Regions from separate parts of the Janthinobacterium sp. Mn2066 genome, predicted to be linked through region 1. Evidence: predicted binding sites of a transcription regulator. Region 1 holds the regulator's gene; each other region holds the start of a gene.

Region 1 (4,257 bases):
AACTTGGCGCTGGTAGTGCGCTTTGGTACCGGTCAGGCGTGCTGGCATGATCTTGCCATTTTCCTGGACGAAATCTTTCAGCGTATCGACGTCTTTGTAGTCGACTTGTTCAACGTGTGCTGCGGTGAAGCGGCAGAACTTCTTACGTTTGAACAATGGGTTTTGCTGTTTGCGTTTTTCTTTAAGCTTGAGCTTATTTTTGTCGAACTTTTTACCGAATGCCATGTCAGGCTCCTGTATCTAAAAATGCGCTAGTCACTGTGACTGCACTAAAATCAATGATGTGAAACACCAAACTCTTGCTGTTGCGGCTTTTTCTGGCCAGAAAACCTGTGAACTGATACACACCGCCCAAGCTTGCCTGACTGAAGCGGCCTGAAATTTCGCCAGCGGCAAGCGCGGCAAGTTCAAACTCGGTCAAACGGGCAATACCGGCCTCCATTTGCTGCGAACTGTGTTGCAATACTGCATTCACAATCGGCACGCCTGCCGGGGTGTAGCGCAATGTTTCGCGCTCGGCAATGATGGCGGTAACTTGTAGCTGGTTCAGCGCAGGTCCTGTCAAGAATTAAGCGGCGACGGCTGGAGCAGCTGCTGGTGCTTCGGTGCGGTGGCTTTTGGCCGCGTCTTCACGTTGTACCGATTTCATCATCGGCGAAGGAGCTGTTTCAGCTTTCTTCATTTTAACGGTCAGGTGACGCAACACGGCATCATTGAATTTGAATGCTGTTTCCAACTCGACCAGGGTCTCGTTGTCGCATTCGATGTTCAGGCAGATGTAGTGTGCTTTAGGCAGTTTCTGGATCGAGTAAGCCATTTGACGGCGGCCCCAATCTTCCACGCGGTGTACCGAACCGCCGCGGGTGGTTACGCTGGCTTTGTAGCGTTCGATCATCGCGGGCACTTGCTCGCTTTGGTCCGGATGGACGATAAAGACTATTTCATAATGACGCATGCAAACTCCTTCAGGTCGGATTGATAATCGCCCACCTCGGCGTCAAGACGAGTGTGGGAAGGTCAGCCGAAGATTATAACCGCTCTTGGCAAACTATTCAACCATTCCCTGTTTCGCGCCCGCCAACACTGCCGCGCCGACAGTTTTCCTGGAAAATCCGTCAAAAAGCCTGAAATAGACTTGCATAGTCGGCGATACTGTACAAAAATACAGACTGTTCATATAGACAGCATTTCACGATGCCCCCAACCCCATGATCAAGCTGACAGCACGACAAGAACAAATCCTGAACCTGATCAAGGACGCGATTGAAAACACGGGCTTCCCACCGACCCGCGCCGAGATCGCCACCGAATTGGGTTTCAAATCGGCCAATGCGGCCGAAGAGCATTTACAGGCGCTGGCACGCAAGGGCGCCATCGAAATTTCGCCCGGCACGTCGCGCGGCATCCGCCTGATCGGCGCCGCCGCAGCCGAACCGCTGCCGGCCAAGGTACCGGCCGCGCTGCTGATGTCCCTGCCGCTGATCGGCCGGGTGGCGGCCGGCTCGCCCATCCTGGCAGAAGAAAACCTGGAAGCGAGCTACAACGTCGACCCGGCCCTGTTCTCGGCCAAACCCGACTTCCTGCTGAAAGTGCGCGGCTGGTCCATGCGCGACGCCGGCATCATGGATGGCGACTTGCTGGCCGTCAAAAAGATCGACAGTGCCAAGAATGGCCAGATCGTGGTGGCCCGCATCGGCGACGAAGTCACCGTCAAGCGCTACAAGAAGACTGGCGCCATGATCGAACTGTTCCCGGAAAACCCGGACTTCAAGGTGATTACCGTCTCGCCGGAAGATGAGTTTGCCCTGGAAGGTCTCGCAGTCGGACTGATGCGCAGCTGGCACTGATTGGGCACACCTTCATAAACCCACTGCGCAGCCCACTCTCGGGCATCCGTTGCTCGCCATACCGAATGTATGGCTGCGCTACTCAACCCGATATCGGGCTTGCTCGCTACGGTTTCTGAAGGCGCGGCAACGTTGCCATATCGCGAGCAAAAAAGGGCCGCAACATGGCTGTTGCGGCCCTTTTTTATTGCCCGGACGTTTTATACGTCCAGCGCCTGACGGAAGTCTTCCAGCAAGTCCGCCTCGTCTTCAATACCAACTGAAACACGGATCAACGATTCGGCGATGCCCATGCTGGCGCGGCGCTCGGCGCCCATTTCATAAAAAATCGTGTGGGCGACGGGGATCACCAGGGTGCGCGTGTCGCCCAGGTTGCTGGCGGGAATCGCCAGATTCAAACGATTGAGGAAATCGAAGCAATCGATGCCGTCTTTCAGTTCAAAACTGAACAGCGAACCATAGCTGCGGAACAGCTCGCTGGCGATGCCATGCTGTGGATGGCCCGCCAGGCCAGGGTAATGCACGGCCGCCACGCGCGGATCGGCCGCCAGCATGGTCGCCAAGGCCAGCGCGTTGGAGCAGGTGCGGTCCATGCGCAAGGCCATGGTTTCTGCGCCCACGGAGATGTGGTGCGCCGCTTCCGGTCCCAGCGAAGCGCCGAAGTCGCGCAGGGCCTTGGCGCGGATTTGCGCGATGCCCCACTGGGCTGGCGCCGCTTTTTTGTAATTCTCGAAAATATTCGGGTACTGGGTCCAGTCGAACACGCCGGTATCGGTCAGGCTGCCGCCCAATGCGTTGCCGTGGCCGCCGATCGACTTGGTCAGTGCATTGACCACCAGCCCCGCACCGACTGCTTTCGGGCGGAACAGGTAGGGCGTGGTCATGGTGTTATCGACCACGTACAAAATACCCTTTTCACGGCACAGGTCGCCAATTTTTTTCAGGTCGGCGATCTGCGTGCGCGGATTGGCGATGGTTTCCACAAACACGATGCGCGTGGCGGGCGTGATCGCCGCCGCCACGTTGGCCACATCGGTAGCATCGACAAAGGCGACGTCTATGCCCTGCCCCGTGACGGTTTGCCACAGGCTGTTGGTATTCCCAAACAAAAAGGCCGACGACACCACCTGGTCACCCGCGCGCAGCAACGATTGCACGATGGCGCCGATGGCGCCCATGCCGGTGGCGAAACACAGGGTCGCCAGGCCATCTTCCATGTTGTTGACCTTGTCTTCCAGCGCAGAGACGGTGGGATTGCCCTGGCGGCCATAACGGAAGCCTGGCTCCTTGCCCTGGAACACGGACGCCAGCTGGCGCGCATCGCTGTAACCGAAGGCAACCGAGGTATGCACGGGCTTGTGCAGGGAACCATGTTCGATGCCCTTGCGGCGGTCGTTATGCAAGATGGTGGTGGTGAAGCCGTATGTTTTTTTTGTTGTCATGATGAAAGTTCCAGATACGCTTGCTACTTAACCCTAAAGCAAATGCTGGGGTCAGACCCGGCGGGTCTGACCCCGAAAAAAAGCCCGGCGCGCAGGCCGGGCAGAATATTACGCTTCCGTCGTCGCCAGGTTCAGGTTCAGCTGGGAACGCGGGGTGTCTTCGGGCGCGGCCGCCTTCGGATGGTGGCGCGCGTATTCCAGGCGGTCCAGGTATTCCTGCGACACGTCGCCCGTCACGTAGACGCCATCGAAGCACGACGCTTCAAAGTTGGTCAGGGCCGGATTCACGTCGGCAATCGCTTGCTTCAATGCATCGATATCCTGGTAGACCAGGTAGTCGGCCGTGATTTCGCGGCAGACTTCTTCCGTCGTGCGGCCATAGGCGATCAGCTCGTCGCGGGTCGGCATGTCGATGCCGTACACGTTCGGGAAGATCACCGGGGGCGCGGCCGAGGCAAAGATGACCTTTTTGGCGCCCGCCTCACGCGCCATCTGCACGATTTCACGGCTGGTGGTGCCGCGCACGATGGAATCATCGACCAGCAGCACGACCTTATCCTTGAATTCGGACGGAATCGCGTTGAGCTTCTGGCGCACGGATTTCTTGCGCGCTGCCTGGCCCGGCATGATGAAGGTACGGCCAATGTAGCGGTTCTTGATGAAGCCTTCGCGGTATTCGATGTTCAGCGCCAGGGCCAACTGGATGGCGGCCGGACGCGACGAGTCGGGAATCGGCATGACCACGTCGATGCCGCCCTCCGGCAATTCGCGGCGGATCTTTTCAGCCAGGTATTCGCCCATTTTCAGGCGCGTGGCGTACACGGAAGCGCCGTCGATCACGGAATCGGGACGGGCCAGGTAGACGAATTCGAACACGCAAGGGTTCAGGCTGGCATTGTCGGCGCACTGGGCGCTATGCAATTGCTTGTCTGCATCGATAAACACGGCTTCGCCCGGGGCGATATCGC
Region 2 (4,257 bases), on a different contig from region 1:
CCTGGATGATGAGGCGGTTCGGGCTGGTCCATTTTTCGCGCACCAGGTAGTCGGCGCTGTCGATGAAGTCATTGAAGGTGTTTTTCTTTTTCATCAGCATGCCGTCTTCATGCCAGGCTTCGCCCATGTCGGTGCCGCCGCGAATATGCGCCTGCACATAGATCACGCCGCGGTCCAGCAGGCTGAGGCGGGCGATCGAGAAACTGGCTTCCGTGGAAATGCCGTAGGAACCATACGAGTACAGCAGCAGCGGGGCGGAACCGTCGAGCTTGACGCCTTTCTTGTAGACCACCCACAGCGGCACTTGCACGCCATCGCGCGCGGTCACCCACAGGCGCTGCGTGGTGTAGCGGGACGCATCATAGCCGCCGACCACTTCCTGTTGCTTCAGCACCGTGCGCTTGCCGTCTTTCATCGACACATCGATGACGGTCGGTGGCGTGACGGGCGATTGATACGACATGCGAAATTGCGTGGCGTTAAATTCCGGCGTACCGGCCGGGTTGGCCAGGTAGACCGGGTCGTCGAATTGCACGGTTTTCCAGTGCTTGCTGGCGAAATCGTAGATGCGCGCGCGGTTCAGTGCACGCGCCTTTTCCATCACCACCAGGTAACCCTGGAACACGTCGATCGACTTGATGACGGCGTTCTTGTCATGCGGCACCAGCTCCTTCCAGTTTTTTGGCTGCGGCGCTGACAGCGGCGCGCTGACGATGCGGAAGTTCTTGGCATGCTTGTTGGTCAGGATGTAGAGCTGGCCATCGCGGTGTTCGACGCTGTAGCGGTGGCCTTTTTCACGCGGCAACACCGATTTGAAGACGCCGTTGGGCTGGTCGGTTGGCAACAGCAAGGTTTCGCTGGTATCGGTGCTGCGCGCCTCGAGCACAAAGAATTTCTTGTCGTGCGTACGGCCCAGGCCGATGGAAAACTGTTCCACCGGCTCGTGGTAGACCTCTTGCGGCTTGCCGCCCAGGGCCAGGCGGAATAAACGGTCCGAACGCTTGGTGGTGGCGTCTTCCTGTGTCATCAGCAAGGTGGCGTTGTCCGCCGCCCAGGCCAGCGAAGTGACGCGCGGCATGCTATCGGTCAGCAATTGGCCCGTCTTCAAATCCTTGATATGCAATTCGTACTGGCGAAAGCCCGTCGTATCCGTGGTGTAGGCGAGCAATTGCTCATTCGGGCTGACGGAAAACGCGCGCACGGAAAAAAATTTCTGGCCTTCGGCCAACTTATTCTGGTCCAGCAGGATTTCTTCTTGCGCTTGCGCATCATAAGCGCCGTTCGCGCCCACGGGGCGGCGGCAATTGATCGGATACTGCTTGCCTGCTTCGGTGCGCGTGTAATAGTAGAAGTTGCCGATGCGCACAGGCACAGATAAATCCACTTCCTGCATGCGGCCCTTGATTTCCGCAAAGACCTTGTCGGCCAGCGGCTGTATCGGTGCCGTCACGGCGGCCGTATAGGCATTTTCTGCATTCAGGTAATCGATGACGGCAGGATCGGTTTTCTTTTGCAGCCAGCGGTAATCATCGGTCACGACGGTGCCGTGGCGGGTTTCCTGCCAGGCCGTTTTGGCAGCGACCGGGGCAACCGGGGCAACAGCGGGGGCATCGGCAGCTTGCGCCAAACCCGATAGCAGCAAGGCAGGCAAGATGGTCGAACAAATGGACAGGCGGCGTAAGGCGTGATGTGCGATAGACAAGGCAACTCCCTTTATAGTGTTGTGCCAAGATTCTAATCTTGCCATTGAGAAAAGCAACCGTTGATCCCCGTCATGCTTATTTGGAATGTTATGTGCGCTGTTCGTTTCAACTTGCATCCCAGCGCGTTTCAGGTAATACTGTATGCATACACAGTATCTTGCCGCAACCGTCTGCAGGCAGGCTTAACCGCCGCGAGGTGTCCTTGACCACATCCGTTTCTTCACTTGCCGATGCGCGCTACGGAGTCTCCAGCAGCGGGGGTGCCCGCCGCTGGATTGCGCACCTGGACATGGATGCGTTTTTTGCCTCCGTCGAATTGTTGAAATATCCGGACTTGCGCGGCCAGCCCGTCGTGATCGGTGGCGGCCGCTTGCAGCAACCGCTGCTGTTGCCTGATGGCACGCGGCAATATGCGCGCATGCGCGATTACGTGGGACGCGGCGTGGTCACCACGTCCACCTATGAAGCGCGGGCCTTTGGCGTGTTTTCCGCGATGGGCATCATGAAGGCGGCCAAGCTGGCGCCGGACAGCATTTTATTGTCGGCCGATTTCGAGGCGTATCGCGAGTATTCCGCGCGCTTCAAGCAGGCCGTAGCCAATCTTGCGCCGGTGATTCAAAACGTGGGCATCGACGAGATTTATATCGACCTCACCGAGCATGGCGAGCAGGCGCCGCAGGTGGCCGCGCGCCTGAAGGCGGCCGTGTTCGAGGCGACGGGATTGTCGTGTTCGATCGGCCTGGCGCCGAACAAATTGCTGGCAAAGATCTGTTCCGACCTGGAAAAGCCGAATGGCTTGACCATCCTGCATCCCGAGGATGTGACCACCCGCGTGTGGCCCTTGCCGGCAAAAAAAATCAATGGCATCGGTCCCAAGGCCACGGCCAAGCTCGAAGCGCTGGGTGTCAATACCATCGGCGAGCTGGCGCAAGCCGACATGGGCATGTTGCGCACGCAGTTTGGCGACCTGTACACGAGCTGGCTGTGCCAGGCGGCGCAAGGTATCGACGAGCGGCCCGTGCAGACCAGCCGCGAAACCAAGTCCGTCAGCCGCGAAACGACCTTCGAGCGCGACTTGCAGGTGGTGCGCGACCGCGCCATCCTGTCGGAAAAACTGGAAAGCCTGTGCACGCGGGTGGCGGGCGACCTGGACAAGCAGGCGCTGGCGGGGCGCACGGTGGGCATCAAGCTGCGCTTCGAGGATTTCAGCACGGTGACGCGCGACATCACCTTGCCCAGCGCGACGGCAGACGCGGCCGCCATCCTGCGCGCCAGCCGCGATTGTTTAAAGCGGGTGCCGTTCGAGAAAAAAATCCGCCTGCTGGGCGTGCGCATCTCGACCTTGTGCGATCCTGCCTTACTGGTACAGCAAGCGCGGCAAGTCCCTGCGCAGGCGGAGCTGTTCCCCGCCCTGTAGCGGCATTGCCCCCTGATTGATTGTGAAAAAAGCACCGCGCCAGACCGCGCCTTTGACGGCATCGCCATGTCAAAAGTGTAGAATGGCGTTCCCCTGGCAATACTGAAACAAACGGAAGACAAAAACTATGTGGTTCAAGAATCTTCAGATTTACCGCCTGCCCGCTCCTTGGGCATATACGCCAGAACAACTGGAAGAGGCATTGGCCTCGAACAAATTTACGCCGGCGACCAGCATGGATCTGATGCGCCAGGGCTGGGATACGCCACGCCCTAACGGTGGCCTGGTTCACGTGGTGAACAAGCAGATGCTGATCTTGCTGGGGACAGAAAAAAAACTGTTGCCAGCGACCGTGATCAACCAGGTCGCCAAGGCCCGCGCTGCTGAAATGGAAGAAGCGCAAGGTTTTGCCCCAGGCAAGAAAGCCATGAAGGAATTGAAAGAGCGGGTGGCCGACGAACTGCTGCCGCGCGCTTTCAGCATCCGCAGCAATGTGTGGACCTGGATCGACCCCGTCAATGGCTGGCTGGTGGTCGATGCGGCCAGCCCTGCCAAGGCGGACGAAGTGATCAAGCTGCTGTTGAAAGCCGTCGACAAATTGCCGCTGGAAAGCCTGCGCGTGCAGCGCTCGCCAGTGGCGGTGATGACGGAATGGCTGCAAGCGGACGACGCGCCTGCCGGTTTCACGGTGGACATGGATACGGAATTGCGCGCCACCGGCGAAAGCAAGGCCACCGTGCGCTATGTGCGCCACACCCTGGAAGCGGACGATGTGCGCCGCCATATCGCGGCCGGCAAGCAATGCACGCGCCTGGCCATGACCTGGAACGACAAGATCTCGTTCGTGCTGACCGAATCCCTGGCCATCAAGAGCGTCAAGCCGCTGGACGTGATCAAGGAAACGGAATCGAGCACCAAGAACGACGACGAGCGTTTCGACGGCGACCTGATGCTGATGACGGGCGAGCTGAGCAAGCTGATGGCCGACGTGGTCGAAGCACTGGGCGGCGAAGCGACGGCTTAAGTTTCCAGTTCAACGCGATCAGTCCTGGCGGCCCGGTGGCAGTATGCACCGGGCCGTTTTGCATCGTCCGCTGGTAGCGGGCTGCTCTCAATGCTGCGGAGTAAAGATCAGGC
Region 3 (4,257 bases), on a different contig from region 1:
AGGATTGACGGAAACGCGTACCAGCAGCCAGTCCGACAGCACGCGGGTGCCGCCCGTCACGGCCGAGAAGTCGCCGCCCGATTCACGGATCACGGGCGCCGATTCGCCGGTAATGGCGCTTTCATCGACCGAAGCCACGCCGGCGGTGACTTCACCGTCGGCAGGAATCACGTCGCCCGCTTCGACCAGCACCGTCATGCCCTTGCGCAGGTCGGTGGCTGGCGTCGGCAGCCAGGCCGTGCCGTATTTTGGCGTCTGCATCTTCTTCGCCATCACGGTTTGCTTCAGGGCGCGCAAGGAGGCCGCCTGTGCCTTGCTGCGGCCTTCGGCCAGCGCTTCGGCGAAGTTCGCGAACAGCACGGTAAACCACAGCCACACGGCGACGGCGGCGATGAAGCCGAATGGCGCTTCCCCCTTGCCGATCAGGGCCTGGACCGCCAGCATGGTAGTGATGATGCTGCCCACATAGACCACGAACATCACGGGGCTGCGCCACTGCGTGCGGGGGTCGAGTTTTTTAAACGCATCGACGATGGCGGGGCCTATCAATGCGGAATCAAATAAAGTCAGGCTTTTGCGTGACATGGTAGCCTCTTATTGGGTGAAAAGTTGCAGGTGTTCGATGACGGGGCCCAGGGCCAGCGCCGGAACATAGTTCAACACGCCGACCAGCACGACGACGCCGATCAGCAGCATGATGAACATCGGACCATGCGTGGGCATGGTCCCCGAGTTGGCCGTCAGGCGCTGCTTGCCAGCGAGCGAACCAGCGACGGCCAGCACCGGCACGATCACGGCAAAACGTCCGAACCACATGGCAATCGCCAGCATCACGTTATAGAACGGCGTGTTGGCAGACAGGCCGGCAAACGCGCTGCCATTGTTATTCGCAGCCGAGGTAAAGGCGTACAGGATTTCCGAAAAACCGTGCGCGCCAGGATTGGCCACGCCTGCCGTGCCGGCATCGACCATCACGGCAATCGCGGTACCGGTCAGCACCAGGGCAGGCGTCACCAGGATGGCCAGCGACACCATCTTCATTTCATAGGCCTGGATTTTCTTGCCCAGGTATTCAGGCGTACGGCCGATCATCAGGCCGGCGATAAACACGGCCAGGATGGCGAACATCAGCATGCCGTACAAGCCCGTGCCCACGCCGCCGAAGATCACTTCGCCGAACTGCATCAGCAGCAGCGGCACCATGCCGCCCAAGGGCATGTAGGAATCGTGCATGGAGTTGACGGCGCCGCAGGAAGCCGCCGTCGTGATGGCAGCGAACAGGGTCGACGAGCTGATGCCGAAACGGGTTTCCTTGCCTTCCATATTGCCGCCCGATTGCAGGCTGCTTTGCTGTTGGTCCACGCCCAGGGTTTGCAGCGCAGGATTGGCTTGCTGTTCCGCGCTCATCACGCCTGCCGTCAGGGCGACGAAGATCAGGGTCATGGCGGCGATCACGGCCCAGCCCTGGCGCATGTCGCCGACCATGCGGCCAAAGGTGAAGCACAGGCCGGCCGGGATCAGGAAAATCGCCAGCATCTGCAGGAAATTCGACATCACGCTCGGATTTTCATACGGGTGGGCGGAATTGGCGTTGAAGAAGCCGCCGCCGTTGGTGCCCAGCATCTTGATCGACTCTTGCGAGGCGACCGGGCCCATGGCGATCGTCTGCGTCTTGGCCACTTGCGCTTCCATCACCGGTTTGCCGGCGGCGTCGAGCACAGGCTGACCATCGGCCGTGGTTTTTGGCGTTTCATACGCCACCTGGTCGAGCAGGGTCACTTCCTTGTACGGCGAAAAATTCTGGATCACGCCTTCGCCCATGAACACCACGGACAAGGCCAGCGACAGCGGCAGCAAGATGTACAGGGTGGAGCGCACCAGGTCGACCCAGAAATTGCCGATCGATTTGCTCGAGCGCGAGGAAAAGCCACGGATCAGGGCAAAGATCACGGCGATGCCGGTGGCAGCCGAAAAGAAGTTCTGGCAGGCCAGGCCCAGCATCTGCGTCAGGTAGCTCATGGCCTGTTCGCCGCTGTAACCCTGCCAGTTGGTGTTGGCCACGAAGCTGACGGCGGTATCGAACGAGGAGTCGGGGGTAATCGCAGGCAGGCCCTGCGGATTGAACGGCAGCAGGTCTTGCAAACGCTGCAGGCCGTACACGAAGAAGGCGCCCAGGGTGTTGAAGACGATCAGGGCGATGGCATAGCCTTTCCAGCCCATGGCCTTGTCGTTTGACAGCCCCGCCCAGCGGTACAGCAGGTTTTCACATTTCTGCAGCCAGGCCAGGCCAGGCACGGGCGCGTCGCCAGCCACCCTGGCCATGTACAGGCCCAGCGGATACGCCAGGGCCAGCAGCACCACCAGGAACAGCACCAGTAACAGTATCGATTGGGTCGTCATCACAGCTCCTCCGCCTTGAGCAGCGCTACCAGCAGATACACGAGCAAGCCGGCCGACACCACGGCGCCCAGTACATAAAATGCGTTCATTTCACGCTCCCTAATTTGTCGCAGGCGATGGCGAAACCCGCCACCACCACGCAAAACACGGCAATCAAGCCGATATAGACGATATCCATTCCCACCCTCACTCAGGTTTGTGTTGATAAAAACAGGTTAACAAAAAGGGTATAAAAAATTGGTAAAGACTGGGGAGCGCCATGTAAACAACATGTAAAAATCGGGGCTGCAGCGCATATACATCGTGGGATTTGCCCTAGATTAGTACTAAAACATCACGATGCGGCGCACCATTGTTGCCAAGGAGTAGCGCTATTGCTCGCCGATCAAGATAGAATGCGCAAGCGTCCGCACAAGGACGCCATGCCTGCCGCCTGCCCTCCCCCAGTGACGCTGGACGGGATATACTGTATATTCATACAGCTATCGCCGCCGCTGTCATTGCGCCTGCAGCGCGCTGGCCTGGCGTTCCAACCCTTGTCTTTACTTAGCTTGAACACGTATGGCCACTAAAAAACCAGCATCCGACTACAGCGAATCATCCATCCGTGTCCTGAAAGGACTGGAACCGGTCAAGCAGCGCCCGGGGATGTATACCCGCACTGAAAATCCGCTGCATATCATCCAGGAAGTGATCGACAATGCCTCCGATGAGGCGCTGGGCGGCCACTGCACGCACATCGCCGTCACGCAAAACACGGATGGCAGCATCACCGTCGAAGACAATGGCCGCGGCATTCCCGTCGGCCTGCACCCGGAAGAAGGCGTGCCGACGGTGGAAATCGTGTTTACGCGATTGCATGCGGGCGGCAAGTTCGACAAGGGTTCGGGCGGCGCCTACGCGTTCTCGGGCGGCTTGCACGGCGTCGGCGTGTCCGTCACCAATGCGCTGTCCTCGCGCCTGGAAATCACCGTCTGGCGTAAGGAAAGCGACGGCAACGGCTTGCACCACATGGTGTTTGCCGATGGCGACGTGATCGAACCATTGCATTCAAAGCCGGCGCCGCGCGATGGCAAGAAGTCGGGCACGCGCGTGACCGCCTGGCCGAATCCGAAATATTTCGACTCGCCGCAGATTTCGCAAGTTGAGTTGCAACGCCTGCTGCGCTCGAAAGCCGTGCTGCTGCCCGGCGTCACCGTGACCCTGACCAACGCGAAGACGGGCGACACGCAAACCTGGATGTATGCCGAAGGCTTGCGCGGCTACCTGACCGAAGCGCTGGCGCAAACCTCCAGCGGCGAAACCCTGATTCCCCTGTTCGAAGGCGCGCAATACGCCAACGGCGAGAACGACGGTTTTGCCGAAGGCGAAGGCGCCGCCTGGGTGGTGGCGTGGACGGAAGAAGGCGCCATCGTGCGCGAATCGTATGTCAACCTGATTCCCACCTCGAACGGCGGCACGCATGAATCGGGCTTGCGCGAAGGCTTGTTCGGCGCCGTGAAAAACTTCGTCGAAATGCACTCGCTGCTGCCCAAGGGCGTGAAACTGCTGCCCGAAGACGTCTTTGCGCGCGCCTCCTTCGTCTTGTCGGCGAAGGTGCTGGACCCGCAATTCCAGGGCCAGATCAAGGAACGCCTCAATTCGCGCGACGCCGTGAAACTGGTCTCGACCTTTTCCAAGCCGCCGCTGGAACTGTGGCTGAACCAGCACGTCGAATACGGCAAGAAACTGGCCGAACTGGTGATCAAGCAGGCGCAGTCGCGCCAGCGATCGCTGCAAAAAGTGGAAAAGAAAAAATCCTCGGGCGTGGCTGTCTTGCCGGGCAAGCTGACCGATTGCGAATCGTCGGACATCGCG
Region 4 (4,257 bases), on a different contig from region 1:
GCAGGAAGTCCACGATCAGCGCGCGGTTTTCGTCCGAGACCCAGCTCCAGATGCCATGCAGGGCGATATAGTCGAAGTCGGGCAAGTCATCGCGGCGGCAAAACTGTTCGAACGATTCATCGGTCAACTGCGCGCCTGCGCCGGCGGCGCCGGCCAGTTCCTGGGCAAACGCCGCCTGGGCCGGATTGAAGTCATTACCAAACCAGCGCGTGGTCGTGGCCGCCGCGTGGATATTGACGCTCACGCCCTGGCCAAAACCCAGTTCGCAAGCCGTGCCGCGCGCCGGCAGGACCAGGCCGGCCGCCAGCAGCGGCAATTGCAGGCGCAGCGGGTTCAGTTCTTCGTAATAGCCATAGGTATAGGCGACTTCGGCCACATAGCCGGCATTCCAGTTGCTCATCTCGGTATCCTGTCAGTGTTACTGTCACCCCATGCGCGCGCGGCGCAGGATCAATGACGCAAGGATAACGTTGCAAGCCTGCCGCAAGCAAGGAATAGAAAGTTTGTAGCAAGGTTGACAGAGGCGCCCTGCCGGACGAGAAACACACCCGCGGCAGCGGTTTGTGACAACTGCCGGAAGCGGCGCTTATTCTTCGTCCGGGTCCAGCCCTTTTAATGCCACTTGCACGGCCTTTTGCGAAAAGCCGCGCTGCATCAGGAAACGCATCTGCTTGTTGCGCTGTTCGGCGTCCTGCGCCACTTGCCCGAACTTGCGGCGCCAGACTTCACAGGCGCGCGCCACTTCCCCTTCGGCCAGGCCCGCCTTCAATTCCTGCAAGGCCTCGCCACCGATGCCGTGGCTTTGCAGTTCGGCCATGATGCGGCTATTGCCGAAGCGGGCAGACCGACGATGGATCAGCGATTCGGAAAAGCGTTCCTGCGACAGCCAGTTGGCCTTTTCCAGGCTATCGAGCAAGGCTTCCACATCGTCGCCCTCTTGCGCATGCCGCTGCAGCTTGCGCCGTAATTCCATGCGGCTATGTTCACGCATCGACAAAAAGCGTAACGCCCTGCCCTTCAGGCTTAGTTGTACCGCTGCCATACATACACCCTTATCCGTACCCAAAAACACAATTGCCGCCTGGCGCACGGGCGCAAGACGGCAATCATTGTAGAACTTTTATGCGGCAAGCTGCAGCGCAGCCGGCCGTTGCCTCTCGCAGGCGGCTAGTCCTGGGCTGGCCCAAGCCAGCCCAGGCAGACACGCCAACGACAGCTTACTCGGCAACCTTGGCTTCGACCGCCTTGGCAGCCTTGTCCGCTTTTTCAGGTTTTTCGGCAGCCAGCGGCGGCAGTTCACGCACGCCCAGCGAAGCGCGTACCTTGTTTTCAATTTCACGCGCCAGCGCCGGACGCTCTTGCAGGAAGGCGCGGGCATTGTCCTTGCCCTGGCCGATGCGTTCGCCGTTGTAGCTATACCAGGAACCCGATTTTTCGACGATCTTGGCGTCCGAACCCAGGTCCAGGATTTCGCCTTCGCGCGACGTGCCTGCGCCGTACAGGATGTCGAAATGCGCTTCCTTGAACGGTGGCGCGATCTTGTTCTTGACGACCTTGACCTTGGTTTCATTGCCGATCACTTCATCGCCCGATTTGATCGAGCCGGTGCGGCGGATATCGAGGCGCACGGAAGCGTAGAATTTCAGCGCATTGCCGCCGGTGGTGGTTTCCGGGCTGCCGAACATCACGCCGATCTTCATGCGGATCTGGTTAATGAAGATGACCAGGGTATTGGTACGGTTGATCGAGCCGGTCAGCTTGCGCAGGGCTTGCGACATCAGACGTGCTTGCAGGCCCGGCAAGGAATCGCCCATATCGCCTTCGATCTCGGCGCGTGGCGTCAGGGCGGCCACGGAGTCGATCACGACCAGGTCGACGCTGCCCGAACGCACGAGGGCGTCGCAGATTTCCAGCGCCTGCTCACCCGTGTCCGGTTGCGAGATCAGCAATTCATGCAGATTGACGCCCAGCTTCTGTGCGTAACCGACGTCCAGCGCGTGCTCGGCATCGATAAAGGCGCAGGTGCCGCCCAGTTTTTGCATTTCAGCAATGGTTTGCAAGGTCAAGGTGGTTTTACCCGACGACTCAGGGCCGTAGATTTCCACCACGCGGCCACGCGGCAAGCCGCCGACGCCCAGCGCGATATCGAGGCCGAGCGAACCGGTCGACACGACTTGCACTTCTTCGATCGGTGCGCTGGAATCCATGCGCATGACCGAACCTTTGCCAAACTGCTTCTCGATCTGCGCCAGTGCGGCGGCGAGCGCCTTGGCTTTTTCCGATGCGGGTACTACAGCTTTTTTATCGTCCATATGTTCTTTCAGCGTTCTTTCAGCCTGGGCGCGGAGTAAAGTCTCGCGGGGTTGGTTAAATTCTCTAAACAGTCACTACTGTATAAAAAAACAGTGATCAATGCAAGCGGAACGTGGATTTGTTTTGAAACAGGTCAATACAGTCCTTGTTTTACATAAATACTCGCCACCTTGCGGAAAATGAAACACAATACAGTCAAACTTCTTTTTTCCATTGCTGCAAGCTCAGGAAGTCTGACCATGCGTATTTTACTTGCCGAAGATGACAGCGTGCTGGCCGATGGCCTGACGCGTTCGCTGCGCCAGTCCGGTTATGCCATCGATTACGTCAAAAACGGGCAGGAAGCCGACACCGCCCTGTCCACCCAGGAATTCGACCTGCTGATCCTCGACCTGGGGCTGCCCAAGATGTCGGGCCTGGAAGTGCTGCGCCGCCTGCGCGCCCGCGCCTCGCTATTGCCCGTGCTGATACTCACGGCGGCCGATTCCATCGAGCAACGCGTGAATGGCCTGGACCTGGGCGCCGATGATTATATGGCCAAGCCCTTCGCCCTGTCGGAACTGGAGGCCAGGGTGCGCGCGCTGACGCGCCGCGGCGCCGGCGGCGGCGCCACCGTCATCAAGCACGGCCCGCTCAGCTACGACCAGGTGGGACGCAGCGCCTACATCAACGAGCAGATGCTGGACCTGTCGGCGCGCGAACTGGGCTTGCTGGAAGTCCTGCTTAGCCGCACCGGCCGTTTGGTATCCAAGGAGCAACTGGTCGATCATTTATGCCAGTGGGGCGAGGAAGTCTCGAACAATGCCATCGAAGTGTATGTGCACCGGCTGCGCAAGAAAATCGAGGTGGGCGGCGTGCGCATCGCCACCGTGCGCGGCCTCGGTTATTGCCTGGAGAAATATTCGGAAGCGGCACGCCTGAGCGCGGAAGCGAGCCAGGCCGCTGGCGCCGCCGGCAAGTGAAACCGCGCGAAGCGCCGGCAGACGAGGCCGGACCAGACGACTGGTTCGAGCCGCCGCCCAGCGAACAGGACGACACCATCCAGCATTCGCTGTTTGGCGAAATCCTCGACTGGATGCTGGCGCCCTTGCTGCTGCTGTGGCCGATGAGCATCGCCATCACGTATCTGGTGGCCAAGGGCATCGCCAACCAGCCGTTCGACCATGCGCTGGAAGACAGCGTCACCATGCTGACGCAGCAAGTCAAGCAGCCGGGCGGCCAGTATTTCAGCCAGCAGCCTGAACGGACCGGGCGCACGGCGCGCGACCTTTTGCGCGGCGACGATATCGACTCCGTGTATTACCTGATCGTCGGCCAGGATGGCGGCTACGTTGCGGGCGACCGCGACTTGCCGCCGCCGCTGGACCCGGAACGCTACCGCAGCGGCGTGGTGCTGTTCCGTAACGACACGATTCATGGCACGCCCGTGCGCGTGGCGTTTTCCTACCTCGACATGCCCGCCAGCGCCAGCGGTGAGGAAGCACGGCGCGCCCTGATACAGGTGGCGGAAACCCTGGAAAAGCGGGCCCAGCTGGCCAATGAAATCATCAAGGGTGTGATTTTGCCGCAGTTCATTATTCTCCCCATCGTGCTGGCCCTGGTCTGGTTTGCGCTGGCGCGCGGCCTGTCGCCGCTGGCGCAATTGCAGGAGCGCATCCGCGCGCGGCCGCCCGATGACCTCAGCCCCATCGAAACAGACCAGGTACCCGAGGAAATCACGCCGCTGGTCGGTTCGCTCAACGACATGCTGGCGCGCCTGTCGCTGTCGATCGACATGCAGAAGCGTTTTATCGCCGACGCGGCGCATCAGATGAAAACGCCGCTGGCCGGCATGCGCATGCAATCCGAACTGGCCTTGCGCCAGACCGACCACGATGAAATACACCGCTCGCTGATGCAGCTGGCCAAGAGTTCGGAGTCGGCCACGCGGCTGGTCAACCAGTT

Evidence for each region. Region 1 encodes LexA, which represses DNA repair genes until DNA is damaged. Its sites were predicted from a motif close to ACTGTATNNNNATACAGT; they were not measured.
Region 2: the regulator LexA is predicted to act here: its motif matches at 1,840-1,857, upstream of dinB (DNA polymerase IV).
Region 3: the regulator LexA is predicted to act here: its motif matches at 2,866-2,883, upstream of ACL9RI_RS00145 (DNA topoisomerase IV subunit B).
Region 4: the regulator LexA is predicted to act here: its motif matches at 2,390-2,407, upstream of recA (recombinase RecA).

The regions. Positions count from the first base shown of each region.
Region 1 covers NZ_JBMOUF010000015.1:117,053-121,309, reverse strand. The annotation lists gene rpsR (30S ribosomal protein S18) at 1-225, opposite strand, end outside; gene priB (primosomal replication protein N) at 227-550, opposite strand; gene rpsF (30S ribosomal protein S6) at 569-955, opposite strand; gene lexA (transcriptional repressor LexA) at 1,209-1,847, shown strand; gene ACL9RI_RS24910 (cystathionine gamma-synthase family protein) at 2,048-3,289, opposite strand; gene purF (amidophosphoribosyltransferase) at 3,398-4,257, opposite strand, start outside.
Region 2 covers NZ_JBMOUF010000017.1:1,057-5,313, forward strand. The annotation lists gene ACL9RI_RS25520 (S9 family peptidase) at 1-1,702, opposite strand, end outside; gene dinB (DNA polymerase IV) at 1,978-3,120, shown strand; gene ACL9RI_RS25530 (recombination-associated protein RdgC) at 3,248-4,144, shown strand; gene ACL9RI_RS25535 (PEP-CTERM sorting domain-containing protein) at 4,252-4,257, opposite strand, start outside.
Region 3 covers NZ_JBMOUF010000001.1:39,749-44,005, reverse strand. The annotation lists gene kdpB (potassium-transporting ATPase subunit KdpB) at 1-585, opposite strand, end outside; gene kdpA (potassium-transporting ATPase subunit KdpA) at 595-2,400, opposite strand; gene kdpF (K(+)-transporting ATPase subunit F) at 2,400-2,489, opposite strand; gene ACL9RI_RS00145 (DNA topoisomerase IV subunit B) at 2,962-4,257, shown strand, end outside.
Region 4 covers NZ_JBMOUF010000003.1:284,101-288,357, reverse strand. The annotation lists gene ACL9RI_RS07605 (class I SAM-dependent methyltransferase) at 1-400, opposite strand, end outside; gene recX (recombination regulator RecX) at 587-1,042, opposite strand; gene recA (recombinase RecA) at 1,218-2,312, opposite strand; gene ACL9RI_RS07590 (response regulator) at 2,553-3,275, shown strand; gene ACL9RI_RS07585 (sensor histidine kinase N-terminal domain-containing protein) at 3,272-4,257, shown strand, end outside.